Regions from separate parts of the Salinimonas sediminis genome, predicted to be linked through region 2. Evidence: predicted binding sites of a transcription regulator. Region 2 holds the regulator's gene; the other holds the start of a gene.
The links. The regulator LexA, encoded in region 2, represses DNA repair genes until DNA is damaged. The targets are predictions, from matches to a motif close to TACTGTATNNNNATACAGTA.
Positions count from the first base shown of each region.

Region 1 (15,029 bases), 330 kb from region 2:
CAGAGGCTGCCTGTACTGTAGAATCTGTTGTCATCAAGCGGATTTTACGCATTTTCTGCCAGCGCTTCACGGTAAAATATAAATTTCTTTTTAGCGCGTTGCTAAGCTGCTGTTATTCTATGAAGTTATATAGCTGGGGTGAGGTAGGATCGGCGGTGCCGGCTACGTTTTCCCATTTTCCAGTGTGTGTTTAAAGGAGTGTCACTATGGCTGAACCGTTACCGGATTTAATTCAGGAGATTGTTTCGGACTCCACCCCGGATGATTCAGCGACTATTTTGTCGGCGCTGGCCAGCCAGGATGATACCGCAGTAGCGACATTGCTGGAGTCGTTACCGGTGGAACACCGGATTAAGCTATGGCAGGACTTGCCCCGGGATCGCAAGCTTGATGTATTGGTAGAGATGCGTAGCGACCCGCGGGAAATTTTGATAGATGCCACCGCAGAAACGGACTGGGTTGCACTGTTTTCAGATATCGAAGCAGAAGACTTACTGGAGCTGATGGACTCGCTGCCTAATCGTATTGTGCATCTGGCCTATGCTGAACTTGATGCCCAACAACAGCGATTCTTTCGGGCGGCAACCCAGTTTGACGATGACGAAGTCGGGCACTGGCTGACCCATGACCTACTGGTGCTGCCCCTGAATGCAAAAGTGCGCGATGGTTTACGTTTGATTCGTCGCAATGTGCCACGACACTGTGACACTATTTTTTTAGTAAACCGTTCCGGCCAGTTTTCCGCCGCTGTTCGACTGACCCAAATATTTGGCTCCCCCGAACATGTGCCGCTGGTGGAGTTGATAGAAGACAACATGACGGTGCTAAAAGGCAATGACGAGTCAACGAACGCCTCGTTACAAGTGCAGCGCTCAGGTTATGCCGCGCTGCCCGTGGTGGACGATAGTAATAAATTGCTCGGCCGCTTGGATATTACCTCGGCCAGCGAACTTATTAATGAGTTTTATGAACGTCAGGTCATGGCCACCGCGGGGATGGATGAAGACGAGGATTTGTTCTCACCCGTAGCTAAAAGTGCTCGCAATCGTGCTTTATGGTTGGGAATAAACCTACTTACTGCTTTTTTAGCCTCCTGGTTTATCGGTTTGTTTGAAGCAACATTACAACAAGTCGTAGCGCTGGCAGTACTTATGCCGGTAGTGGCGAGTATGGGCGGTATAGCCGGCAGCCAAACTCTGACCCTAATTGTTAGAGGGTTAGCGCTGGGGCAGGTAAGCCCGGCCAACCGAAAAGCATTGATGATAAAAGAGCTAAAAGTAGGCGGCGTGAATGGAGTTATTTGGGCCGTGGTTATTGGCGTAGTTGCTTATTTTTGGTTTACCGATGCATTGCTCGGTATGGTGATATGCCTGGCTATTTTATTTAATATTGTGGCCGCTGCTCTAGCGGGGGTACTGGTGCCGGTGATGCTCGACAAATTTAAAATAGACCCCGCCTTGTCTGGTTCGGTGATTCTGACCACGGTGACCGATATTGTAGGGTTTGTAGCCTTTTTGGGGTTAGGAACACTGTTCCTGCTGTAATAAACCGTCCTTACGCCCCCGCGGGGCAGGCTAAGGCTTTTCTGGCCATATACGCTGATCGGCGCAGCCGTACCGATCAGCGTATAATCCTTGCACCTTGATGCACACTGGCAACATAATGCGCGTGCTCTTTCTTAGCCTTAACACAGACCAACCAGCATGCACACAGATGAACAGGCCCGAAATACGCAAATTGGCGTAATTTGCGCTATCGCCGCGTATACCATGTGGGGCATAGCACCCATTTATTTTAAACAGCTTCTGCACATTCCTGCCATGGAAGTACTGATGCACCGGGTGGTGTGGTCAGTGGTGGTGCTGGTGGTATTAATTGGTACATTTAAACAATGGCCTAAAGTGCGTTATGCCTTAACTTCCCGCAAGGTTATTTTTACCCTGTTTATTGCCGGGTTGTTGCTGGGAGGAAACTGGCTATTATTCATCTGGTCGGTTAACCATGGTCATATGCTGGATGCCAGCCTGGGCTACTATATCAATCCATTGTTTAATGTATTTTTAGGTCGACTGTTTCTGGGCGAACGTCTTCGTCCGTTACAACAATTTGCGGTGGTACTGGCCGCGATCGGGGTGGGTATACTTATCTTCAGCTATGGGCAACTGCCCTGGATAGCATTAGTCCTGGCCTTTACTTTTGGCGTTTACGGCCTATTGCGTAAACAAGTTGCGGTAGATCCCTTGCCGGGTCTGTTTTTAGAAACCTTAATGCTACTGCCGCTGGCCCTTGGCTATTGGGTAATAATGGGGTCACAGTATGCAGATTTAACCAGTAATCCTACCAGCCTGAACCTCTTATTACTGGCCGCGGGAATTGTGACCACCGCCCCCTTGTTATGTTTTACCGCTGCCGCGAAGCGGATCATGTATTCTACTTTGGGATTTTTTCAGTATATCGGGCCGTCGCTGATGTTTTTACTGGCGGTGTACCTGTATAACGAGCCGTTAGCGCCGGGTCGCCTGATGACCTTTGGGTTTGTATGGATGGCCTTACTGATTTTTAGCCTCGATTCGCTCAATGCTTATCGCAGCCAGCGTAAAGCGCGGCTGGCCAAATTGGCTTAACAGGAGGCGACGCGCGATAGGGCAGCAGGTAGCACGATATCGCTGACAATGCGGTTACGGCCCTGGCTTTTTGCCTGATACAGCAGTTTGTCTGCCTGGCTTATCGTCTCGCCCAAATCCGCCGACAGCTGCGTAACCAAACCAATACTGGTGCTAATTGACAACGAGTGGGCGCCAATCTCCATGGGGGTGCTGGCTAACTCGCGGCGAAAATTCTCCAACCGCTTAAATGCCAGTTTTGGCGGGGTTTGCGGAAGAAAGATACAGAACTCTTCCCCCCCGAACCGGGCGATCACGGCATCACTGAAGTGTTGTTTAAGTAAGCCAGATGTTTTCCAGAGCACCCCATCGCCGGCGTCGTGGCCATAAGTGTCGTTAACTTGCTTGAAAAAATCTAAATCGATAACGGCCAACGCCTGCGCCTGGGGGGAATTGCTTACCAAGGGGCCCAGCTTGTCGAAAAAATAGCGGCGGTTGAACAGCCCGGTTAAAAAGTCGGTATTGGCCATCATAGTAAGCGCTTCGACATGTTCAATTAGCTCAATATTCTGGCTTATCCGACACAAAAACTCTTCATGGCAAAATGGCTTAAGCAAAAAGTCGTTGGCCCCGGATTTGATATAACGCGCGGAATTCATTTCATTGTCGTTATCACATACGCTGATGATGGCCAGGCGTTCCTTAGCATAATCAACCCGTAGGTTGGCGATCAGGGCGGTACTGTTTTGGTCGTCGAATTCTGCCCCGGTGATAACCATTTTGATATTCCGGTTTTCCCGCAGAAGCTGCTGGGTATCGGCGGCATTAGTTACTTCGTAGGTGGTAAAATTATGCCGTTTCAGCAACGACAGCATATGTCGGGCCGAGGCCCTATCCTGGCCGGCAACCACCACACCAATATGTTTGTTACGTTCAAGGCGCACCAGTAAGCGGCTCAAATAATCATAGGTTTGTGCATTTTCTTTGGGGATATAGTCGACCACCTCACGGCTCAGTACATCGCTGCGAGTTTGATAATCCATGCGGCCAGTTACCACGATGGTCGGCAGGACACAGTCGAGGCAAAAGTCGATAGCCTGACCATTGGCGGCATCGGGCAGGCTATAGTCCACAATCGCACATAAAAATGCTTCGGGAATAGAGTGGGAAAACAGATGTTTGGCTTCGGTAAGCGACTGCGCCGGCACAGCTTCTAAACCGGCTTTTTCAATGAGTTTGACAACAATATTCATTGCCATTCTACTGTCTTCAATTACCAGAACTTTCTTTTGCATATCTGCCGCCAACCGTTGAGTGTCCGGCCATTGTGCGACAACACAGTCTATCTTCAATTAGCCTTTAGTTTAGCATAGGCCATCACTAGCCATTTTGAACCGAAGTCATCAAAGTTAACCTGCACCCTGGCATGATCCCCAGAGCCTTCATAATTCAGTACAACACCTTCACCAAACTTTGGATGCTCAACCCGCTGACCTAAGGCAAAGCCGCTACCTTCAAAGGCTTCATGGGAAGCCATACGGCTAAACCGGTTATGCACCGGGCGCGAAATCTGGCTTTTAAGACGTACTTCCTGAACATATTCGCCCGGAATTTCGCGAATAAACCGCGATGCCGTATGAAATTTGTCCTGACCGTATACTCTGCGGCTTTCTGCGTATGTTATGAACAGTTTTTTCATGGCCCGGGTCATGCCCACATAACAAAGCCGGCGCTCTTCTTCCATACGCCCTGGTTCATCATTGGTCATTTGAGAGGGAAACATGCCTTCTTCCACCCCAGCTAAAAAGACCAGCCCAAACTCCAGGCCTTTCGCACTGTGGATAGTCATCATCTGCACCGCGTCCTGCTCAGAGTCGGCTTGGGTATCTCCGGCTTCAAGCGAGGCGTGGGCTAAAAATGCACTCATAGGTGTCATTTCTTCGGCTTCTTCGGGCACGATAAACTGCTTACAGGCAGTGACTAGCTCTTCAAGGTTTTCCAGGCGGGCCTGGGCTTTTTCACCGCGCTCGGCCTGATACATGGCATATAGTCCGGACTGGCGAATGGCTTTGTCGGCCTGTTCTTCCAACGGCAATCCATGCACCGCTTGTTCCAGTTCACTGACCAGCGTGGTAAACGCTTGTAGCGCCTTAGACGCCCGCCCCGTCAGGCTATTCTCGGTAAGCAGCAGGTTACTGGCCTGCCATAGTGAACAATTTTGCTCACGGGCGGCGGCCCGTACCTGGGTTATGGTTTTTTCGCCGATGCCCCGGCTTGGGGTATTCACTACCCGTTCAAAAGCAGCATCGTCATGCGGGTGGTTCAGCATACGCAGATAGCCCAGTGCGTCTTTTATTTCCTGGCGTTCAAAGAACCGCAGGCCGCCGTAAATGCGATAAGCAATACCCTCATGTAGCAACGCTTCTTCTAATACCCGTGATTGCGCGTTATTCCGGTATAAAATGGCACTGTCGTTCAGGCTATTTCCGTCATCTATCCAGCTTTTTATCTGGGAAACAATAAAGCGGGCTTCATCAAGTTCGTTGAAGCCCGCATAAACCGAAATAAGCTCGCCTTCGCTATCTTCGGTCCATAGCTCTTTACCTAAGCGACCGGAATTATTGTCGATAACCGCATTGGCTGCATTAAGGATATTGCCGGTGGAACGGTAATTCTGTTCCAGGCGGATAGTTGATGTGTCACCGAAGTCTTTCAAAAAATTATGGATATTATCTACATTGGCGCCGCGCCAACCGTAAATAGACTGGTCATCGTCGCCTACAATCATAATATTATTGGTATTGCCGCTACATAACATGCGCAGCCAGGCGTACTGAATGTTATTGGTATCTTGAAACTCATCCACTAATACCGCCCGAAAGCGGCGCTGGTAATGAGCCAGCACTTCAGGGTTTTTTGCCCACAGCTCATGGGCCCGCAATAACAGCTCGGCAAAATCGACTAACCCGGAACGGTCGCAGGCTTCCTGGTAAGCTGTGTAGATTTCACGCATTTTTTGGGCGGTGGCGTCACCATGGGTTTCAATATGCTGAGGGCGTAATCCTTCATCTTTATTTCCATTGATGTACCACTGAACCTGGCGAGGGGCCCAATGTTTCTCATCCAGATTCATAGCGCGCAATATACGGCGGACCAGGCGATACTGATCGTCTGAGTCCAGAATTTGAAAGTTTTCAGGTAACCCAGCCTCGGCATGATGGGAACGTAGCAGGCGGTGCGCTAAGCCATGAAAGGTACCAATCCACATGCTATTGAGCCCGCGCCCCATCAGGCTTTCAATTCTGCCCCGCATTTCGCGTGCGGCCTTATTGGTGAAAGTAACCGCCAAGATAGAAAATGGCGTAATATTTTCCACTTCCATCAACCAAGCTATTCGGTGAACCAATACACGGGTTTTACCACTACCGGCGCCAGCCAGAACAAGCATGTTTGAAAGCGGCGCTGCTACTGCTTCACGTTGTTTGTCATTTAAGCTGTCGAGCAGTAACGATACATCCATAATTTGCGGCTACCTGTTATCTGATAAAAAGAAAATAAGGGGCATTGATTTATGCCACGCAATTATGCCAGTGAACTGTGCGTTTATACAGGGCAGGTAGGGAATTTATCTTGGAGAGGGACGTAAAGGGGAAAGAGCGGGTGTTGTACAACGGTGGTACAACACCCTCAAAATGCTAGTTAAAGTAACCGTCTACTTCACGCTCAGCTTCTTCGCGGGATTTGCCATAATGCTGCTGAACTTTGCCGACTAGTTCTTCACGCCGGCCATCGATGACATCCAAATCATCATCTGTAAGTTTGCCCCATTTCTGCTGAACCTTGCCTTTCATCTCTTTCCAGTTACCTTCGAAGCGATCATTGTTCATGCATTTCTCCTTATAACACTTTAATAGGTGCTCTTTCGAGCCGAGCACCCTTAGTTACCTGCATAGCCTGTACCTGCTTGCCACATGTTTTTATAAGGCATTGATATATAGGGTATAGTGCGTATTTTAGATGGTCGGCCTACACGAATGCGGTGCCGGTTTGGGGCTCAGGCGTGCACCTTTTACATAGCACAACGCAATTTTTGTATGAAAAATTCTTCATTCGGCCGGATGAACAATAACCACAGCATAACGGTACAAATTGCGATTTATCTTGACCATGCGCTTTTTCTCGCCTTTACCTTGAATTTTTTCTCAGCAATGCCACTGTATGGGCTCATTCATTGAAGCTACCACCAGGAACATGCTATGCAGGTACTTAACCAAACTACCGACTTCTGGCTTGACCTCAAAAAAGAGGCGCAGTCGATAGCCAATAACGAGCCCTTACTGGCCAGTTATATTCATGCCTGCATTTTGACTCACCATAACTTTGAGTCTTCGCTGAGCTTCATTCTGTCAAATAAAGTAGCCGATGATGTGATGCCTGCTTTAGCCATTCGTGAAGTGTTTGACGAGGCCTACCTGCTAGAGCCCGCTATTGTGGATTCAGCAATAGAAGATATTAAAGCTGTCCACGAACGAGATGCGGCAGTGAACAACTATCTGACACCTTTGCTGTACTTCAAAGGTTTCCAGGCCGTTCAGGTTCATCGAATGGCCAACTATCTGTGGAAAAAAGGCCGTCATCAACTGGCGTTATTTTTACAAAGTCGAAATTCTGAAGCCTATGGGGTAGATATCCACCCGGCTGCACAAATAGGTAAAGGTGTCATGTTCGATCATGCCACTGGTATAGTTATCGGTGAAACCGCCGTAATAGAAGACTACGTTTCCTTATTGCAAAGCGTGACACTTGGTGGCACGGGTAATGAATCAGGCGATCGTCATCCCAAAGTGCGCCAGGGTGTATTAGTAGGTGCAGGGGCCAAGATTCTCGGCAATATTGAAATTGGTGAGGGTTCTAAAGTGGGAGCGGGCAGTGTGGTATTGAGTGACGTGCCACCCCATACTACCGTGGTAGGCGTACCAGCCAAAGTAGTAGGGCGTCCTTGCTGCCAGCGACCTTGTGACTCGATGAGACAAAATGTGTTAGAAGACAACGGTACGCTGGAGTAACCACGCTAGCGGCCAAATCAGCGCGCTGTCGGTCTATAGTAAAGTGTGCAATTCATCCAGGCGGGCCAGTTCCACATGAGGGAGCACCCGCACTGCCTCAGTACGAATATCCATAGGCCGGTTACAGGCGAACCAGGCGCTTTGCATGCCAGCGGCCACCGCGCCATACACATCTTTTTCCAAATTATCACCCACGTGTAAAATCTGTTCGGCAGGCACATCCAATAAACTTACTGCTTCATCAAACATATGTCGTGAAGGCTTCATGGGCCGCTCCAGACTGGCGTGCAAGACGGTGGGGAAGTAGCGGCTCAGGCCTGTGGCCTGCGTATCAACATTGCCGTTAGTTATACCCAGTAAGGGGATACGGGTAGCCAGTTCTGCTAACGTATGGTGAACGTCCTCGGCTAAACCAAACTGACTACGGGCGGTGTAAAAACAGTCGAAACATGCCTGGGCTGCCGCTTTGAGCGCTTCGGGTTGGGTCACATCCTTGCCCAATGCCTGTTCCAGCGAACGCATTCTTAATTGCCCCATATCGCTGGCTAGGCGCGGGTCGTCGGAAATGAGCTGGTATTTGATACTTTGCCAATTCGCGGCGGTGAGTAAGGCTGCCTGCTGATAGTGCTTACTCAGGTATTCCTTTAATGCTACTTCGGCTGCACGAATAACAGGGCCATTGTTGTATAGGGTATCGTCTAGGTCAAAGGTCATAGCCTTAACAGGCCCTAACGGACGGTAAAAGCGCATGATGGCTCCTTTAATTATACAATCTGTACGCAAGCATACGGCTTCAATACTACGTTTTTTTCCGGGCTTTGGGATGAGCCGCATCATAGACTTTGGCTAAATGCTGAAAATCCAGATGAGTATAGACTTGCGTGGTAGATAAATTAGCGTGCCCGAGTAATTCCTGTACTGCACGAAGATCGCCACTGGACTCTAACACGTGAGTCGCAAAGGAGTGACGCAGTTTGTGAGGACTCACTTTGCGTCCTAGACCTTGTTCAATAGCGGCAACTTCTAACCGGTTAGCCACTTGCCGATTAGAAATACGACGCTTTTGCTGGCTAACGAATACCGCTTTTTCGTCTGGTTGGCAAAATTGTGGACGTACTGCCAGCCATTGCGACATGGCTTGGCGGGCCATTTTGCCCATGGGCAATACCCGCTCTTTACTGCCTTTACCCCGCACCCTTAACGTGCCGTCAGCCTGACAGTCCATCAGATTCAGGCCGGTTAATTCACTCAGCCGTATCCCACATCCATATAATAACTCAAACATGGCTTTATCGCGTATGGCCAGAAGTGCGTCTTCATCTTTATTGAGCAGATGTTGCATATCCTCTACAGACAACTGGCGGGGCAATGGCCGGCCTTGTTTAGGCGCTTGTATGCCTTCTACCGGATTACTGAATAACTGTTCCTGATCAATTAGATATCGGCAAAAGGTGCGCAGCGCCGACAAGCGCAAAGCGATACTACGCGCATGCTGGCCCTCCCGCTTCGAACTGCTCAGTACACGTTTTACATCAGCCGGGGTAAGGCCAGACCAATCTTCCAACGATAGCGTGGTAGCAATATAGGTTAATTGACGGTGGTAATTGGAAAGGGTGTGAGGCGATAGCCCCCGTTCAATGCGTAAATGCAGAAGAAATTTGTCCAGCCAAAAGGCGCAGGCATCTGTAAGCTCAGCCGGTGACGCGCTGGTGGACATTAGTATCTTAGTAAATCAGGAATAACGATATTGAGCACCTGTTGTAGTTGTTTCAACAACAAAGTGTCCATATCCGGGGTGAAGTGACTGGGATCGCGACTCCCCACTGCTATCAGCCCAATTTCCTGTTTGTCGCCTAGTAAAATAAGCGCAGCCGACTCGGCGATATCTTCACCAAACAGTAGCTGACGTTCATGTTGACTCAACCGGCCAAAGAAAAAAGGACTGTTCTTAAAGCGCTTCTCAACAAACAACCGGCGTTGTAATTCGGGTAACGCATGGGGGCCACTAAATAAACGTAGCGTGACAGAGGCCAGATCCAGCTCTTCCTGTAGTACTTCTTCCAGTTTAAGCTGAATCTCAGGCACACTTTTACACGTAAGCAACTGCACATTCAGGTCGGTATACACGCGGTATATTTTTTCGTTTTGGCGCGCAATACCAATCAGCTGATTGAGTTTGAAATTTTGCTGACGTACTTTTTTGCGCAGTTGTTCGCTTTGAATTTCTACCAGCGATACGCTGCCCTTGAGCGCATGAGGAATTTTCAGGCGCTCAAGTAATTCCGGATGTTGAGTGAAAAATTCGGGATGTTGTAACAGGTAAGCGCTGACCTCTTCAGCTGATACCGGATTCGCCTCGTCATACTGCGGGGTGAGCTTTAGTGTAGAATTAGCCTTCCCTGACACATCATTCATATATTCAGTTGTCCGTCATAAATATGTTCCGCCGGTCCGGTCATTTTTAATACTGATCCTGGCCCCTGCCAGCGAATGCGTAAATTACCGCCTGGTAACTCTACTTTCACGTCTTTGCCCAGCTTTTCCTGAATCTGGCCAATAGCTACGGCGCCACAAGCCCCACTGCCGCAGGCCATCGTTTCTCCTACGCCACGCTCAAACACACGCAGTTTAATATGAGTAGGATCGATAATTTGCATAAAGCCAACATTTACCCCTTCAGGAAAACGCTCATGTTTTTCTAACAGTGGCCCAATGGTCTCTACCTCGGCGGTATCGACATCGTCTACTTCCAGCACACAATGGGGGTTGCCCATCGAGACCGCGCCATAAAACAGGGTATGATTACCCTCCCGGATAAGGTAGGTTTTTTCCTGTTTATTGGCTTTTAATGGAATTTGTGCGGGCTCAAATTCAGGCTTACCCATATTAACCGTAACCTGACCGTCTTTCTCAAGGTATAGCACCATTTTTCCGGCTTTGGTACTAACCAGTATTTTATTTCGGTTAATCAGGCCTTTCAGTTTAACAAAACGAGCAAAGCAGCGAGCCCCGTTACCACACTGGTTCACTTCCGTTCCATCAGCATTGAATATGCGGTAGTGGAAATCCTGGTCAGGGTCGTAAGGAGGTTCGACCATAAGTAGCTGGTCGAAACCAATTCCAAAGTGCCTGTCAGCCAGCTGCTGAATTTTGTCCTGAGAAAAATAGACATTCTGGGTAACGTTGTCCACTACCATGAAGTCATTGCCCAGTCCGTGCATTTTGGAAAATTGAATTTGCATTTACCGCTTTACTGCCTGTGTGTTATGGCCTCTAGTTTACGGAAGTTTATACTCGCCTTTCCAGAGATCTTTTTGATTTTCTCGCTCACGTACCACGATAACCTGATTTTTATCGACCATAATCTCCGCCGGGCGGCACCGGCTATTATAGTTGGAGGCCATTACAAAACCATAAGCGCCGGCGCTTCTCACTGCCAGTAAATCGCCTGGCGCTACCGCCAATTCACGATCGCGACCAATAAAATCGCCGGTTTCGCAGATAGGCCCTACAATATCGTAAACCCGGGGCGTCGCCTGGGTCTGCGTATCCACCCGGATGATATTTTGCCAGGCGCTATACAACGCCGGACGAATCAGATCGTTCATCGCAGCATCAACGATGGCAAAGTGCTTTTCTTCACCCTCTTTAATAAATTCAACCTGGGTGACCATAATTCCGGCGTTGGCTGCAATCGCGCGGCCTGGCTCTAAAATAAGCTTTAGTGCGTCGCGGCCGGTAAGGCGTTGGGCCAGGGCGGCAGCATATTCTTTAGGATGTGGGGGCGATTCTTTATCATAGGTTACCCCCAGACCGCCGCCTACATCCAGATGATGAATATGAATCCCTTTAGCGGCCAGTTCATCAATTAGCACCAATAACCGGTCAAGGGCATCTACAAACGGGTCGATATCGGTAAGCTGGGAGCCGATATGACAATCCATACCAATAATATTGAGGTTGGATAAACCCGCAGCCAGTTCATAGGTTGCCAGCGCACGCTCCCGAGCAATACCAAATTTATTGGCTTTTAGCCCGGTAGAAATGTACGGGTGGGTTTTGGCATCGACATCCGGATTGATGCGCAATGATATCGGCGCCTGCACTCCCAGGGTGGCAGCTACCTCATTGATACGGTGCAGCTCTGGTTCAGACTCCACGTTAAAGCACATGATGCCCTGTTCCAACGCGTAACGGATTTCTGCATGCTTTTTGCCCACGCCGGAAAATACAACCTTCGCCGGATCGCCGCCAGCTTCGATAACCCTGGCCAGCTCGCCAGCAGAGACAATGTCAAAGCCCGAGCCCAACTTTGCCAGTACGCTAAGTACACCAATATTGGAGTTGGCTTTTACCGCATAGCAGATAAGGTGAGGATGGCTGCCCAGCGCATCGTCAAAAGCACGCCAATGACGCTCCAGGGTTGCGCGCGAATAAATATAAACAGGGGTATGGTGTTGGGCGGCAATCTCTGCCACTGCAACGTCTTCAGCAAAAAGATGATTGTCGCGATAAACGAAGTAATCCATTAATCTCGGCCTTTAGCAGCGTTAGCGGGTGTGCTGTCCTGTGCTTCTGTCTGATTGGATTGCGCCTCGTCTGGAAGATACAAATCGCCCCGATAGCCGCAGGCAGATAGCAAGGCTGAAGACAACACAAAAATAAGGAGTAAACAGGGTTTTTTTAGCACGTCAGTCCCGTCGGGAATAGCTTAATGTGCCGATATCATCGCATTGCCGATTTAAATTGCAAGAGACAATAGTTTTTCGCGGGTTTTGTCGCCATATTTGACCCGTGCCCACAGTGCATCACACAAGCCTTTGGTATCTTTAAAATCACCGCGTTGTAGCCAGTCTATCAATACCCCGGGGTCGTCGGGAAATTCAATGGGTTCGTTTTCCGGCGCGGCTAACCACTCTTCGACTATGTCGGTATCCAGCTGAAACAGAGTCTGGCATAAGTCCAGTCGGCTCAGGGTAAGAACGTTAGACAGTTGCTCAAACTGCCCATGCAGGGGTTTGATTAGTAACTTTTTACCTAACTGTAACGCTTCGCTGGATAGCTCAAAGCCACCATTGGCAATTACCCCGGTACTATGTTGCAGCGCTTTTTGAAAGCCTGCTTTTGACGGCGGATACCACTGAATGTGACCGTGGCTTAACGGCGCGGAAATAGCCGGGTGATAGCACACAAATTGTTGCTCACTTAATGGTTCTAACAATTGCTGTATATCATTGATTTCTTCAAAGGGTAAATACACCAGCACATGGTTCTTGCCGGGGGATCTGAGCGGTTTTTCGCAGACAAAGGGCGGCACAATCGGCTGATTAAAGTGGAACCAGTGCACTCCAAGCTGTACATCGGTAGGGGCAAAATAGCGTAATAACATCCGGTCCATAATGTTATCGCCGGTTTTAGGTACAGCAAAGCCAAAAGCAGCCTGGTGGGAAATAGAAATAGAAGGTAATCCGGCACGCTTGGCGGCCCAGGCGGTGACCGGCTCAAAATCGTTTATAAGCAGGTCATAACCGGCAGTATCGAGGTGTTTTACATCCGCTAGAAACTGCGGAATATGGTTTTGTCGTAGCGTGGCCCATTTGTCGACTCTGCCATGCCGGGTGGTAAAGGTAAGGCCTTTACGGGTTTGATATTCACCGAACACTTCCATATCAAAATATTTATCTGCCTCCCGGCCGCTAAATATAAAATCCACGTCTATGTCACTACGATTTTTTAAGGCGGCAGCCATAATGCGGGCGCGGGCTATATGCCCATTTCCGGTGCCCTGAACACCGTACAATATTTTCATATTATCCTAATAGAGATAAACTCAGTGAAGCAATGGTAATACCCAAAAGTGCACCGGCCAGCACATCGGTAGGGTAGTGCACCCCCAACAGGACCCGTGACAACCCAATAAGCGCAGCCCAGCTATAAGCCGCAATGGCGAAGGTGGGGTAAAAGTGCGCCACAATACTGGCCATAAGACACGCTGCGGCAGTATGGCCGGACGGTAAGCTGAACTTATCAGAAGGGGTAACATGGGCTGTCATTTGCCCGGGTAAATCGCAGGGGCGGGGCCGTTTGACCATTTTTTTCAAGATGACGTAAACAGGCAGTTCTAATGCGTACGCCATAAGGGCGGTATACAAAAATAATTCTCCATGTTCCTGTTCAAAGCCCCACAGCAACATGCCAATAACAAAATACAGATAACCGTCGCCGGTTTTTGAAAGCCAGATAATACTGCGGCAGTCGCGCTTGAGTGTCTTACGGTGCAACAAGTAAAACAAATCGGTGTCGTACTTGGTCAAGGATTTGAAAAGCATAGCCTTGCCCCCCGGCGGTTGAGTAATTGTAAGGCTACGAAACCTCTATGACCCTGGGGTGACAGAAAAAAGAAATCTTTATGACAAGGCCCGGCGAATTAACCGGAAAAATCAATCGTGGACAGCAGAAAATTGCGTTAAAAGCCCCGTTTGAATTGCGCTAAATAATGCTATGCTAGTCGCGCGTGTAATCCGTCATGGATGGGTTATTACCGAGTTCGACATCCCGGACAATTTCGAGTCAACCATGAGAAGGCTTTACGATGGACTATAACACCTCTGAACTCTGCGATTTATTTGCCGACAGCGTCGACGTTGTCGATCCTATTTTTGCCAGCTACGGTGGTCGCTATTCTTTTGGTGGCGCTATTACCACGGTGAAGTGCTATGAGGACAGAGGTCTGATTGACCGGGTGCTGGCACAGCCGGGTAGCGGCAAAGTGCTATTAATTGATGGCGGCGGCTCGTCACGTCGCGCGTTAATCGATGCAACGTCAGCACAGCTGGCTATCGATAACGATTGGGAAGGCATTGTGTGTTACGGCAGCGTGCGGGATGTCGACACGTTAAGTGATTTTGACCTTGGTATTATGGCGGTGGCAACCATTCCGGTAAATGCTGACAGTGAGAGTATTGGCGATGTGGATGTACCGGTGAACTTTGCCGGGGTGACCTTCCTGCCAGAAGATCACCTGTATGCCGACAGCACCGGCGTAATATTATCGCCCGAACCTCTGGATCTTGACTAAGACTGGGGGTCTGGCAAAGCGGTAGCCGATTTTGTTTCTTTCGGCTGCTTTGCGGGCTTCTTATTTTTCGGCGGCACTTTTTGCGGTGTTGCCTGCGCCGGTTGCGGCGTTACCTGAGCTGGCGCGAATACACTATTTAGGTATTGCGCCAGTCTGATACCTGCCTGTTGTAAGCGGGTTTTTGCCTGTGGCAGGTGCGCGTACAAATAATCGTAAGACATATCGTTAGCATCTTCGGGGTAGACTTTATCTCGCAACTTAGTGCTTTCGGCTATCCAGGTC
Region 1 is NZ_CP031769.1:4,194,243-4,209,271, reverse strand. Features, by position in the region: gene recQ (DNA helicase RecQ) at 1-34, opposite strand, end outside; gene D0Y50_RS18455 (magnesium transporter) at 207-1,544, shown strand; gene rarD (EamA family transporter RarD) at 1,704-2,624, shown strand; gene D0Y50_RS18445 (GGDEF domain-containing response regulator) at 2,621-3,898, opposite strand; gene uvrD (DNA helicase II) at 3,952-6,123, opposite strand; gene D0Y50_RS18435 (CsbD family protein) at 6,299-6,490, opposite strand; gene cysE (serine O-acetyltransferase) at 6,860-7,669, shown strand; gene D0Y50_RS18425 (HAD-IA family hydrolase) at 7,703-8,419, opposite strand; gene xerC (tyrosine recombinase XerC) at 8,469-9,386, opposite strand; gene D0Y50_RS18415 (DUF484 family protein) at 9,386-10,084, opposite strand; gene dapF (diaminopimelate epimerase) at 10,081-10,911, opposite strand; gene lysA (diaminopimelate decarboxylase) at 10,948-12,198, opposite strand; gene lptM (LPS translocon maturation chaperone LptM) at 12,198-12,359, opposite strand; gene D0Y50_RS18395 (MJ1255/VC2487 family glycosyltransferase) at 12,411-13,478, opposite strand; gene D0Y50_RS18390 (phosphatase PAP2 family protein) at 13,480-13,998, opposite strand; gene rraA (ribonuclease E activity regulator RraA) at 14,262-14,747, shown strand; gene D0Y50_RS18380 (S1/P1 nuclease) at 14,744-15,029, opposite strand, start outside.
Region 1: uvrD (DNA helicase II) is a predicted target of LexA. The motif match lies at 6,197-6,216, and genes of this name have one in related genera.

Region 2 (15,029 bases):
ATGTCCAGCCGCCTAGCGCTATCTGACACCCCAGAATAAACATACCAACAAACGCAAAACCTAATAATCGCCGGGCTGATTTTAGCCGGTCTCGGCAGGTAATTGGGTTTACCCGCAGGTGCATAACAAACAGGCAGGCTAAAACACCAAAACCGCCCATCAAATGCCCCATAACCGCTACGGGCAACAAGTTCAAGGTGACGGTCCACATTCCCAGGGCAGCCTGAAATACCACTAAAACACATAAAAATAGGGGCAACCCCAAGGGCATGCGGGGGTCACGTTTGATGGCGGCCCAAGCCGCAATTGAAAAAATCAGCAGGCCTAATGTGCCGGCGAAATAACGATGGATCATCTCGCTCCATGCTTTGCTTGCTTCTACCGGACGTGCGGGAAAGGCGGCATTGGCCGCGGCCACTTTATCTGTAGAGGCTGGCACAAACAGCTCACCATAACACCCTGGCCAGTCAGGACAGCCTAATCCAGCATCGGTAAGCCGTGTATAAGCGCCAAGCACAATCACTATTACTGCCAACATCAAACTGCAAAAAATGAGTTTTTTCATATACCGCTCCCGTTAGCCTATACGCGACAATTTAAGAAGCTTACGAACATCAGCCAGAATGTCTCTGCTGTTCATAATGGCTTGCTGACGGTCATCGCTAACGGGGTAGCGCAGCATGGCATTATTCATTGTGTCTACCAGATAAATAGCGCTGGTTACTGAGGAGGCGACCGGCCGATGCGCATCTATCTGGCTACCGGTCACGCTGGCCTGCCTTGGGGGCGAGGGAAGTACCTCCACTGAATTTTGTTGCTTTAATCTGGCTATCGCTTTGGCATCACTTGAAGCGGTATAAATGACAGTGGGCTGGGCCCGGTCTGCTTCTTTACCCAACGCGTGCCATACCTGCTGAATACTGTAGAGGGCATTTTCACAGGTATTATCGCAGTGGGCAGGAAGCTGATAAACCAGACGCCACTTAGGAGACTGACGCACCAAATATACAGAAAAATCCTGTACCGGTTGGAGTAGTTCACCTTTGTTGGTGGCCGCTCGGGTAAACCATTGATTGTCCAGAGCCAATTTGGCCAGCACTACGGGTAAAACGAAAATAGCAAATACCGTTAATAGGGTAATTTGCTTATTTTTTTTGCGTTCTGACATAGCCTTTCCCTCGCACAAAGAAAACAATGAATGCCACTACAGTTGCGGCAACCGCCAGCCCAAACCATTGAACTGCATAACCTAAATGTTTTTCCGGCGGCATCACCACCGCTTGCCAGTTACGGATGAACCCAGGCGGCGCCGGCCCGGTCAGTTGCACCACAAACGGTAGCAGTGGCTCGTTAATGATTTTGCTCACCCGGGGAATATCCAGTTGCTGTAGCAGTAACTGCTGATTACTGATATGCCTCGCCGTTTCGCGAATAATCGGGTTATCCGATGGTATGGCGATGGTACCGGTAGCGTGTTGTAGCGCTGCGGGTAAATTGACCGAAGGTAATGTGGCACGCGAGGCGGTGCCCGGTACCCAACCAAAGTTCACTAAAACTAACCCTTGTGCGGTGCTTAGCGGTGCCACCACCTGATAGCCCACCCGGCCATTTTCAATCTGGTTATCGATATAGATGCGCAACCGGTGATGCAGGAAGCCGCTAACAACTACCGGGTAATCTCTGGGGTCATCAGCCAGCGTAGCGACCGCCGACAAAGAAAGGGGGCCATGGTGTTTTTTTTGCGCTATGCTAGCCAAACGCTGCTCTTTTTCGTGCATACGTTCAAGTTGCCATACCCCGAGCCGAACCATTACGGCAATGGCTATAATAGCGATACCTATAGCAACCAGAAATCGTATTCGCCCCATGTGCAGCCGCCGTCCTGAGTTAATTAAGGAGTTGCTGTGATTATCAAAATTATTCTTGTTGGGCTGCTGATTTACATGGTGGTAAACCTGTTTCTGGCAATGCGTATCATGCTTAAAGACACCCCGCCCGATAAGCCCATGAGCAAATACATCGGCCGCCGGGTACTCACTTCCGTGTGTATTGTGCTGATAATTCTGATCGCGATGGCTACCGGGCTTATTCATCCTAACCCCCGTCCTTATTAGCGTGGCGGTTACAGAATATAGACAAACAAAAACAACATTACCCACACCACATCAACAAAGTGCCAATACCAACTTCCTGCCTGGAAGGCGAAATGGTTATCCGGGGTAAAATGACCTTTCACAATTCGGCCAAATAGCACCATTAGAATCAATGTACCCAATGTCACATGCATACCGTGAAAGCCCGTTAGCATGAAAAAGGTGTTGCCATAAATGCCGGATTGCAGCGTCAGGCCGAGCTCTTTGTAAGCATGGATATATTCTTCAACCTGCAAGGTTAAGAAGGTGCACCCAAGTAGTATCGTCAGACCCAGCATCCACGTGAGTTGCTTGCGTTTGTTTTGTTCTAACCCGACGTGGGCAAAGTGCAAGGTAACCGAGGATATCAGCAGAATAATAGTATTAATCGTGGGTAAGCCAGCGGGCCCCATTTGCTGAGTGGTAGTCCCATTAGGGGTAGATAATAGCGGCCACATAGCCTGAAATTGTGGCCATAGCACCGTGTTGGTCATCTCGTTATTCGAAGCTCCGCCTAGCCAGGGGACTGAAATGAGGCGGGCATAAAACAGTGCGCCAAAGAATGCCCCAAAAAACATAACTTCAGAAAAAATAAACCAACTCATACCTTGCCGGTATGAACGCCCTAGCTGAGCACTGTAAAAGCCTGACATTGACTCATCTATTTGATTTTTGAACCAGCCTACCAGCATGACCAATAGTGCGACAATGCCCGCGCCTAAGATGAGTGAACCATAGCCATCGGCTTCTTTCGTGGTATCGATGACCATATTGCCGGCCCCCACGGCGATAAGAAACAACGCCACTGCACCCACAATGGGCCAGGGGCTTTGCGCGGGTACATAATATTTTTCGTAAGGCTGTTGCATGACTTTCTCCTGTGGCCAAACGCTTAGCAATCTCGGCTAACCGCCGGACCGTTGTAGATATGGGTTATCATTCACATCCATGGTGGCGGCCCGGGCCGTCACATCAAACAAAGTGTATTGCACGGTAAAAAAAGTGATGTCTTCAGGCAGCTGTGGGTCAACGTAAAACGACATGGGCATCAAAGCTTCCCCGCCGGCTGACAGCGGTTGTTGGTTAAAACAAAAACATTCTGTTTTGTTTAAATACAAGGCTGCGTGGCCTGGCGATACAGAGGGTATAGCCTGCGCTACGTAGTCAGTACGCATGGGGTTTCTGACGTAAAACTGCACGGTGTTAAGCTCACCCGGGTGAACCTTAATACGCTTCGTTTTAGCCTGAAATTCCCATGGCATGCCCGTATGGGTGCGGGTAAGGAATTCCACGGTAATGGTGCGTGACTTATCAATGGTACTGGGTTGATACACGGCCGCTGTGTTGGCCGTCTTGCCATTAATACCCGTGACATCGCAAAACACGTCATATAGCGGCACCAGGGCAAAGCCAAAGCCAAACATACCAAACACAATTACCACCAATCTGATGACCATTGTGTTGTTAGTCACCCCGCTGGCCATACTATTTCACCACCGGCGGGGTTTCGAAGGTATGGTAGGGTGCCGGAGAGGGAATTTCCCACTCTAGCCCATGCGCACCATCCCATACCTGGTCAGACACAGGCTCACCCTGCTTGCGGCACGCCTGGATTACTACGGTTAAAAAGATAAGCTGTGATAAACCAAAGGCAAAGCCACCAATACTGATCCATTGGTTAAAGTCAGCAAACTGCAAAGAATAATCCGGGATACGACGAGGCATGCCCGCCAGCCCAACAAAGTGCATGGGGAAAAACAATACATTTACCGATACCAGTGAACACCAGAAATGCCATTTAGCCAGCGTAATATTGAACATACGACCGGTCCATTTCGGTAGCCAGTAATACACTGCTGCCATAATCGAGAAAATAGCGCCGGTAACCAGCACATAATGGAAGTGGGCCACCACAAAATAGGTGTCGTGATACTGAAAATCTACCGGCGTAATGGCCAGCATCAACCCCGATAACCCCCCAATGGTAAATAGTACGATAAAGGCTAGAGCAAAAAGCATAGGCACTTCAAAGCTCATTGACCCGCGCCACATTGTGGCTACCCAGTTAAATACCTTCACCCCGGTGGGCACGGATATCAGCATGGTGGCAAACATGAAGAACATTTCCATGTAAACCGGCATGCCTGTGGTAAACATATGGTGGGCCCATACAATAAACGACAGCAGAGCAATAGAGGCAGTGGCGTACACCATCGAGGCGTAGCCAAACAAGGGCTTCCTGGCAAAGGTGGGAATGATCTGCGAGATAATACCGAATGCCGGTAAAATCATAATGTAAACTTCCGGATGCCCGAAAAACCAGAATATATGCTGGAACATAACCGGATCGCCGCCGCCCGCCGCATCAAAAAAGCTGGTTCCGAAGAATTTGTCGGTTAATACCATGGTGACGGCACCCGCCAAAACCGGCATTACTGCGATCAATAGAAAAGCAGTGATCAGCCATGTCCACACAAACAACGGCATTTTCATCCAGGTCATGCCTGGAGCCCGCATATTGAATATGGTTACGATCACATTGATCGCGCCCATTATCGATGAGATCCCCATAATATGGACTGAAAATACAAATAAAGCTGTGCTGTCATTGCTGTAGGTGGTCGACAATGGTGCGTAGAATGTCCAGCCAAAGGCCGGGCCGCCGCCTTCCATAAATAGCGATCCCAACAAAATGGCAAAAGCAAACGGCAGGATCCAAAAACTCCAGTTGTTCATTCTGGGTAATGCCATATCTGGCGCGCCGATCATCATAGGGATCAGCCAGTTGGCCAGGCCGGTAAAGGCGGGCATTACCGCCCCGAAGACCATGATTAGCCCGTGAACTGTCGTCATCTGATTAAAGAAATTTGGCTCTACAATCTGTAACCCCGGCTGAAATAATTCAGCCCGGATAACCATTGCCATTGCTCCGCCTACCAAAAACATAATGAAAGCAAACCACAGGTACAAGGTGCCTATATCTTTATGATTAGTGGTAAGTACCCATCGCATCAGGCCTTTAGGAATATGATGTTCGTGGTGCTCGTGTGAAACCGTGTCATCAGCAAGTGTGGCATCATGGGATGTCATTTGTGCGGGTTTGGTCATGATGTCCTCCTATTGTCCCTGAATGAATGCGTTGACGTCTTTGGGCTGAACCAGTTCTTCAGTGTTGTTACCCCAGGCGTTACGCTCGTATGTAATCACTGCAGCCAGTTCACGCAAACTCAGCATTTTGCCAAAGGCCTGCATGGCGGTACCGGTTTTACCATTAACCACAATGTCGATATGACCCTGCATATCTTCAGTTGCCAATTTGCTGCCTTTGAGGGCGGGGAAAGCACCTTTTAAGCCTTCACCATTTGGCATATGGCACGCCGCGCAGGTGGCGGTATATACTTTCTTACCCTCACTCATAAGCTCTTCCATGCTCATACTCATGGCCAGTAAACGCTGCTCTTCAGCTTTCGCTTCACGCTGCATTTTTTCTTGTTCGCCCATCCAGACGGCAAAGTCTTCCGGCGCTTTTGCAATAACCACAATAGGCATAAACCCGTGGTCTTTGCCGCATAGCTCAGCACATTGACCCCGATATAACCCTGGCTCATTAACCTTGGTCCAGGCTTCATTAATAAAGCCCGGGTTTGCATCTTTCTTAACGGCAAAATCCGGCACCCACCACGAGTGGATGACATCATCAGAGGTGATCAGAAATCGTACTTTCTGCCCCGTTGGAATCACTAAAGGCCGGTCGACCTCCAGTAAATAGTTCTCGCCCTTTTCGTATCGATTACTGATTTGCTCGCGTTGCGTTGCCATCAATGAATAGAACGAAACATCCGAGTCCATATACTTGTAGTGCCACTTCCATTGTGAGCCGGTGACCAATACGGTCATATCTGGCTCACTGGTGTCTTCCATTGCAATAAGCGTTTGGGCAGCGGGAAATGCCATAAATATCAGGATAAGAAAAGGCACTACCGTCCAGGCAATTTCAACTTTTACGTTTTCATGAAAGGTAGCCGGGGTGGCACCGCGCGAACGCCGATGCAAATAAATGGAAATAAACATAGCGCCAAACACCACTACGGCGATGACCACACATATGGTAAACATCAGCATATGCAGGTCATAGACCTGACCACTGATATCAGTAACACCCTTGCGAAGATTTAGTGTTGCAGCATCACCGGTAGCCTGTTGTGCAGCAAATGCATGTGAAAATGCAGCGGTGGTTGCCAGCGTCCCCAAAACCATCAATACGATATTTGCGAGCTTCTTCACTCAACACCTCCGTGATGGACGAATCCTGGAAGCCTGCCTGCCAACCATAGACCCGCGTTGTTACGACTAATTCCGTTATAGATGTATTATGTAATTGTTATTCTTATGTTAATAACAGTATAAGAATTAAACACTTTTAACCTTGAGTCTAGTCTTTTGATAAAAAATTATACAATTTTTTGGCAAGTCGCTGATTCAGGGCAAGACTTTTCAAAGCCAGCAACCAGCTAATTTGGTGGGGTGGAGAGAGGCTATACAGCCGATGAAAACGGTGGCAACAGAGACTATAGCCGTAGACAAGATAACGCCTTTACAGGCGAAGCACTAAAAAATCAAAATGGCAGATAATTACTAATCAGCACAGGGGCTATTCATCGCAAGGTAAACGCTTGATAGCAAAAGGGGTATAGCGGTAGAAGGGTATAAAATGCCCGCCTGGATAATAAAAGCGTCTGCACCGCGGCTGTGTGAACATGCCGTGAGCATCCGGTAAACCAGCGCGCTATTAGAAAATGATAAACGTCATCGTGCTGATTTGAGTAAGCAGTGTGGTTACACACATTTTTTTCCGGTAAGCGCGCCTAATTACGGCATATGTAGCAATAGAAGGGGGGGTAAAACGGGTAGGTTTTAAGAATAGTCAATACACGCAATGTAAAGCTACCAACATCAGCGGTAATGAAAAAGTTACCGCAGGCAACAATTATTGCCAACATTCGCTTCAGGAATGCTGGCAATGTGCTTTTTACATCACATCCAGTCAGCGTTACGAATAACACCCACTGCTAAGCCTTCGATAGTAAAAGGCTGGGCCGACAAATCCACTTTAATTGGTGCAAATTCGTCATTTTCTGCATGCAGTAACACTTCATGACCGCGCTTTTCGAAGCGTTTAACAGTGACATCATCTTCCACCCTGGCAACCACCACCTGGCCATTATGCACATCCGTAGTACGGTGTACGGCCAATAAGTCACCATCTAAAATACCAATATCTTTCATACTCATGCCATCTACCCGCAACAAAAAGTCGGCGTGAGGACGAAACAAGGCAGGATCGACCTGATAGTGGCTTTCTATATGCTCCTGCGCCAGGATGGGTTCACCGGCAGCGACCCGCCCAATCAAAGGCAAACCCGTTTCTTCATTCGCGGCTTCATCTTCAAGCGGTGTTGTTAAGCGGATACCACGGGAGGTGCCGGGCAAAATTTCAATCACACCTTTGCGAGCCAAAGCTTTTAGATGTTCTTCAGCTGCATTGGCAGATTTGAACCCAAGATGCTGGGCGATCTCAGCCCGCGTAGGAGGCATACCCGTGTCCCGCATATTGGATTTAATAAGCTCAAGTACTTCTGTCTGTCGGGGGGTTAGTGGACGCATAAACAGCCTGGGTTTTCATACAGTTAACTGTGAGTATATACAGTTGGCCACATTTCGCAAGCGTTAACGCGCGGAAAATAACAGGTTTATGAACAGGTAGCACTAGCATGCCTAAAGCACTTTGGTAGGTAAACTCGTAAAGCCTATCTTTGTGGTCATGCTCGGGATGTCGAACTTGCTGGGCCGAATCAATTTAATCTTGTACCTTACCATCTAACTGTATCGAGCAATAGACTGGCCAGCGTGGTGACCGGTAATAATGCCGGTAGCCCCGCTTGATCACCCGGCCAAAGGTAGTATCGCTGGCCTGGGTCGATTATGATGCGAGTATTGGAAATATCCCCTATATTCAAAACGCCGTACGTGCACAGCCATGTGTGGTATTTTTTTCACAACCAGCGGGCTCGCTTAGTTACTATGAATTTTCAACTCAGGTTTATTGCGGTGGCGTTATCAATCTTCTCCAATGCCAGCTTTGCTATGCAGGCTGGCAGCTACTACTACGTTATCTCTGAGCAATGTAAAGCGGTAGGTTTGAGTGATGAACAGCACACAAAGCTGACGCCCGATGTCATGCTGTTCGAAGTAACGCCAGCCGGCATCAGCGATTATGCAGTAACCATGAATACCGCCGCCCTGACTGACTACACTGAGCAAGGCCAGCAGTTACTAAGTGCGTGGGAAAATGAACAGGTCTACACAGTGGGCCAGGCCGCGAACCCGGCACACAGTTATCACGACTTTTTACTGCAAAAAGAAACCCTTAGTTATACTCAACTGGCGCGCACGCTGAACTTGTTTTCGCAGGCGCAGAGCGCGCGAGGGCATTTTTTTAAACAGTTGTTGAAAATTGACGCTGATAGCGCGCGATTTAAGGCCGTAACCCGGGTGAGATTATTCGACGAAGGTTATCAGAATCGGTTATTTTTAAAGCAGTATGTGTCGGAGTATTTTTTACTCGACGAGAACAACAAACCGCGCCAGCCGGCCGTTATAACGGTGAATCATCGCGCCGCACTTACCAACGACCTTCATCGCCCCGGGCAACCTTGGTTTAGCAGTACCCAACAAGGGGCATGTGGCGAACGGCCGTCTTTCTAGTTATTGCCCTAACCGGCCGCTGGCACAAGCCTGTTTAGCGCTGACGTTTATTAAATACCGGTTTTTTTAAATCAAACTACCTGGCTCAATCAGCAAGCTGGATTGCGGCAGAGCCAGCCGTTACCGGTATTAATGGCAGGCGCACTGCAAGTCTTGCACATTCGGGGCTTACTACTGCACCCAGGCTGAGCACTACACTGATAATATTCGCCATACTGACCTTTGCGCTTTTTGTAATAACCACTGTCGCAGGACGGGCACTTATACACGGCGCGAAAAGCCTCGGTGAAGGTGTCACTGGCGATATTGACCTGATAAGACGGTTCGGTAAGCTCAGTAATAAATGCAGACGGCGCCAGCGGATCAGCAATAATGTAGCATTTGTGCCGCGCCCGGGTTAGCGCAACATAAAAAAGCCGACGCTCTTCAGCATAGGCAAATTCATCCTGCGCAGGTAGCAGTGCCTCTAACAAGATATCGGCTTTGTTCTGGCTGGGGAAACCGAGCTTGCCGTGGTTAAAGCCCAGCAATATACAGTGGTCAGCTTCCAGTCCTTTAGCGCCGTGAAAGGTCCAGTAGAACAAATTGTCCTGACTCAATGGCTGTAAAGTGGTGCGTGCATCTTCCAGTAAAAAACGATAACGCGCCATAATTGCTATAGAATCGCCGGGCGACTTTTTGCGTATAGCAGCCACAATATGTTTAGCCCGCTGGGTGGCATCCTGCTGGCCATAGACCAAATCATCCAGTAAGTATATTTGCGCTTCATCTACCTGCTCATGCGCGTCTACGCGTTTTTTATATTGGTATGGATTTGCCATAACAAACTGCCCGGCCGTATGCGCTATACTGCTGTTATAGCGAAATGTTTTTTCCAACCGGGTTACAGTATGGCTGCCGACGTAGCGCTCGAATTCGGTAGTCAGGGCAAGCTTACCGCCGGAAAAACGATAAATTGCCTGCCAGTCGTCCCCCACCGCGGTCAAGATCGGGGCCGGTCCCTGTTCCAGTAAACTTTTCAGTAGCGCCATTCGGGAGGTTGAAATATCCTGGAACTCATCAACCAAAATATGCCGATAACCGGGCTTCCACTGGGCATTTTCCACACACGTTGTGGCCCGACTTATCATGTCATCAAAGTCAATGGCTTGCTGGACGCTAAGTTCATTTTGATAGGCTCGATGAAAATGCGCTAATACCTGGGCATATAGCTCAGCGTTAATAACCCCATGTTGCTGTAACCGCGTAGCAATAGCTGTTTCATCCAGCTGCTCCATCCGAATGGCCTGCAGACAACTTAAAAAGCGCTGAGCCGCCAACTCCAGTGCGTTTTGCTCTTCAAGCCGGGCAATAATGTCGGCCTTATCGCGGGCCTGTAGCCTTATTCCGGCTTTGCTGAGCTGGGTTTTCAAGACGCTGGTTAATTGTCCTTCACTCCACTGGTAATGGAAGGTTTCGATGAGGGTCGCCTGCTCCGCCCGATACCATTTGCGGGTTTCACTTAGCAACCTGAGGTACGCTGCTTTCTCTACCCCCGGTTGCGGCTGCTGGTGTCGGTCCAGCGTATGATGTACCAGGTACACCTGGGTGCCGGTAATCTGAAAGTCGACGGGGGCAATCGCGCTATTTGCTGGCGGACCGGGAGCGTAGGTATAGTCTATACCCTGCATATAAAGCCAGTTGGCAATCAGTAGCGCCTGATAGCCCTTAACCCGCTCGCCCTGTAGGGAACGGTATTCTGTATCGCGCAGGTAAGCTTCATAGTGCGCCGGACTATCGAACCGAAAAGGGTCTACCGGTTGATACAACATCTGCATGAAGGTATGCAGTTGTTGGTCGCTATGAGCGATGTCCTGTTTTAGCCATTCTGTTGCCCATTCTTCCAACGCTTGTTTGTTATGGGTAAAGACCGATAGCGCGGGGGTAATACCACTTTGGTGTAGAATATGACGCCCTAAAGCGTGAAATGTCATTACTGCTGGGCGCCCCTCGCAGGGCACGCCAGTATCGGTGGCACGTTGCTGGATGCGCGCTTTTAATTCAGCTGCCGCAGCACTATTGTAGGCCAAAATTAAAATTTGCGACGGGTGGGCCTGTCCGGTTGCCAATAAGCTCAGCGCCTTGCCGACCATTACCGATGTTTTACCGGTCCCGGCCGCAGCCAGTACTAAATTGTGGTCGTTATTGCGTATCACGGCCTGGCGCTGCGCCAGGGTCAGTGGGTTCGCTTCTACATTATCTAAAAAATGGCGCTGGGCTTCTAGCTGCAGTGTTTCATAGCGCGCTCTCAGGGCCTCAGCATAGTGGCCCAGCGGGTTCACTTGCTGCAACTTGTGCAGCGTTTGTATTGAGGCAGCATCTAAGGGTTTATCGGCCGGCCATGTCTCACTATATAATGCAACCATTTGGGCTATCCGGGCAGATAGTGGCGCTATGTGGCTGTCGCGTAAATAGCTACTGCCGGCTTGGGTAATAAACTGTAAATGGGTTTGTTTTATCCGTTGTGGCGCGGCCTCGATAAGCGTTTTTACTACTTGCTGATGTAAGCTGGCGAGCATTTTTTTGGGTAACAACCGAACCGTTAGTTCGCGTGCATGACTGTATATATGCCATCGAGCGCTAAACCAACCTTCTTTGTATTCCGGCAATGCAGATAATTCATCGGCAGTCAGCGTAACAGCATTACGGCCTTGCCCAATCACGATAGTGTCATGATACAAACGAACTGATTTGAGGCCCAATAGCCGCCCAAATAATGTCGGATGGCAGACCGACTCTTGAAACACCATCATTTATTTCCTTAGCGCAACCTTTAAAGCTGTAGGCATCTGCGGTGCCCAACCCGGGAATATTATGCTATTTACGCTGCCGGCGCATTGTCTAAAACCTGCCAATTTCTAGTCCAGCCCTGCACGTTAAGATAGTGCGCGGGTCCCCGCTGCCGGCAACATTATTCCGCCAAGGCCGCTAATCAGCGGCAAATTGACGCCGCGCGAAGGCATAAGCGCGGCTGCTAATGCTCTTCTCAGACTTACTTATTGCCCCACTGAGCGCAGAATTTACTTCATCGCTCGCCGGTGCATTGCCGCTAAACAGAAGATCGTATCCCAGCTGCCACATATTTTGGGTGATAGAACGTCCCGTTATGCCTTCAACCGTTAAATCCAGGGCGCTATAGGCAAGCCCGGTGGGCCCGCCATATAAAAAACTGCCGGCTAAATCTGACACAACGCTGACCTGCGTAGCCGAAGATTGCTGATAAATATCTGCCACCACCGGTATGTGATTTAACAAATTGAGCGCATCGAACCCGTCGTTAATATCGGGACCATTTTGGCCAAACGCATAATCCAGCACGGCGTGCCATCCGGTAGTAGCCGGCGTCAACTGTGCATCAACCACGGGGTTATTTGTCCCTTCGTTTTCTTTATTAAACCCGCTACTGGTAGTGGGCGCTGAGGAAAGGGAGGCGTTAGGTTCGCTAGCCGGAACAGCCATCTTCACCGGTTGGACGGCCGCACTGGCGGCAGATTGCATAAGGTCATGCTGCAGTATCGCCAAAAAACGGTTTTGCAGATTGCTAATGCCCGCATCGACTTCCCCCATAGAGGGCAGATCTTCGCCGAGGGAGCCCAGGCCCATGGTGTCCATGAATTGTTGCTGTAGCGCATTTAATGCCCCCTCGCCCGCTGTCTGCGCCTCTGGCTTATCGACATCACTGCTGTCGCTGGCGCTAGGTGGTGCCCCATTACTGAGTAAATTAAACAACTGAGCAAATCCTGCTTCGGCAGCTACCGACGTGGCTGATGAAGAAGATACGGATAGATCGGGCGCGGTAGTGGGCGCCATGGTCTGGGGGCCGAAAAGGTCAAAATTAAGCATAGAAAACCCTACCCATTGGGCATATGTCAAGATTGTAAAGTTTTTGCAAAACACTGTTAGATAACAATAATTTGGCAAAAATCTCGGTTACTATAATTTCGCAATTCAGCTTAAAAGGACTTAGGCCACTACTCCATGAACAACCCACAAAACGGTGCTTCAATAAGCACATCTGACAGAGTTTGCTATGAAAATAGAATGCCACTTTTTGCTTGTTTTCCTTTCTTTACAATTAGCGGCTTGTAGCCAGACCCCCTCTCAGGAAGAAGCTGTTGTTGCTTCCAGCCCGACCAATCCGGATGTGACTCAGCGTGAAATAGCCGCCCATTCGTCTACCGCTGAGCATGGCGACCCGGCCTTTCGTCCACCTCGAACACAGCCAGTGGAGATAGTAAGCGTGCCAACCGGTTCGCTATTTAACCCCCAGCATGCTGGCAGTTTGTATGTAGTGCATCACAATCACACCGTGGGCGATATGGTGTTAATTGAACTAGATGAACAAACCTCCTCGAAAAAATCGGTAGACTACAATGAAGACAAAGCGAGCAGTTTTCAGATAAAGCCATTAACGGTAAATGCTGGGCCCATTCATATTGCCGATGACGATCTTAATATCGACCATGGGCAAGAGGGCGAATTTAGTAGCTCGGCTAACACCAGTCAGTCGAACACTCTGGAAGGAAAAATAACGGTATATGTGGTTGAGGTACTTCCAAACCGCAATCTGGTGGTAGCCGGAGAGAAGTGGATAACGATGAACCAGGGTAAAGAATATATTCGTTTTTCCGGTGACATCCGAACCCAGGATATCGATCTCAACAACACAGTAAGCTCTCAAAAGGTAGGCAATGCGCTTATTGAGTATTCCGGTAAAGGCACGCTTCAAGATAACCAGCAGCGCACCTTATTAAGTAAACTTTTTTCATTCTTCGGTTAATGGCAAATGAAGAATCTGCGGCGGGGCTTGATAGGTTGTTTAATGTTCGGGGTAAGCGCCATCGCAAGCGCGCAATGGATTCAGGGACAGGCCTCTTTAGCCGTCCACAATGCGCCCTTAGATGAGGTGCGCCGTATGGCTATCAAAAGTGCCATCGCAGATGCATCATTTACCTCAGGGAGCCTGATCACCGCGCAGGATGTCGTTATTGATGGCTTGCTGGTTAGCAGTAAAGCCGAAGTACATACTACCGGCCGTATTCAGCGGGTCGAGATTTTGCAAGAAACGCTAGAAGAAAACCAATTAACCGTGGTGATCCGCGCGAATATTACCCCGCTATTTCAGTGTGAAAGTGATAAATATGCGCGTTCTGTGGTGGTAAGTCAGTTGATATTGCTTAATCCTCGCCAAGCCGCCCACGGCGATATTTACGATTTTGGTGCAAAGATTAGCCAACGGTTTGCGCAGCAACTGCAGCGCCAGCCCGGCTCGCTGGATGTGCTTTTATACAATAAAGCCTTTATGCAACAAACTCGCCCGGTCACGTTCCTCCCCCTGCAGCTGAATGAAAAAGCCGCACTATTGGCCAGAGAGCTTGGAAAACAATTTATTATTTTCGGTCAAATTCGCGATATCAGTTTATTTGAACAGGTTAATACCAGTAAGACCCGGAATAACACTGCACTTCGGCGTAATTTCACTTTGGATATCTATGTTATCGACGCCTTTCGGCAAAGTGTGTTGCTGCAGGAAAGCTATTATAGCGAAGCAGACTGGACCTTTAGTCCGGCTAATGCGGTAGATACCAGTAACAGTTTATTCTGGCGCAGCGACTTTGGCAGAGTCGCTCTGAATACCGTTAATTCTGCCGTATCCGATATAAGCCATGCCATTGCATGTGAAAAAACGGTCACCCAGGTTATCGATCACGTGCCCGACGGGGTCGTGATAGGCATGGGGGAGAAAGAAGGCGTACAAGTGGGCGATGAATTTACGCTGGTCAAATACCAAACGCTCAAGCGCACGGCGTCAACCGGCTTAACACTGACCCGACCTTTACCGCAATTCACCTTTAAAGTCACCAATATTAATGCGCATGTTGCTATACTACAGGGAACTACACAGCACGCGCTGGCGGCTGTAAATCTGTACGATTTGATCGCACCTAGCACTATAAAAACGTCAAAAAAGGCTGTTACTGGCCCCGATTAACCGCTTATAGTAGGCTGTGTTGATTGAGTATTTTGTAGCGCCATGGTATGCATGTAGTCTATCAGTATTAGTTGACCAGGCACTCTATTTCACAGTGCGAT
Region 2 is NZ_CP031769.1:81,372-96,400, reverse strand. Features, by position in the region: gene D0Y50_RS00455 (COX15/CtaA family protein) at 1-565, opposite strand, end outside; gene D0Y50_RS00450 (hypothetical protein) at 578-1,168, opposite strand; gene D0Y50_RS00445 (SURF1 family protein) at 1,146-1,868, opposite strand; gene D0Y50_RS00440 (DUF2909 domain-containing protein) at 1,905-2,114, shown strand; gene D0Y50_RS00435 (cytochrome c oxidase subunit 3) at 2,123-3,001, opposite strand; gene D0Y50_RS00430 (cytochrome c oxidase assembly protein) at 3,038-3,616, opposite strand; gene ctaD (cytochrome c oxidase subunit I) at 3,618-5,222, opposite strand; gene coxB (cytochrome c oxidase subunit II) at 5,250-6,416, opposite strand; gene lexA (transcriptional repressor LexA) at 7,167-7,796, opposite strand; gene D0Y50_RS00410 (hypothetical protein) at 8,214-8,897, shown strand; gene D0Y50_RS00405 (UvrD-helicase domain-containing protein) at 8,987-11,689, opposite strand; gene D0Y50_RS00400 (hypothetical protein) at 11,865-12,779, opposite strand; gene D0Y50_RS00395 (flagellar basal body L-ring protein FlgH) at 12,967-13,716, shown strand; gene D0Y50_RS00390 (flagellar assembly protein T N-terminal domain-containing protein) at 13,759-14,928, shown strand.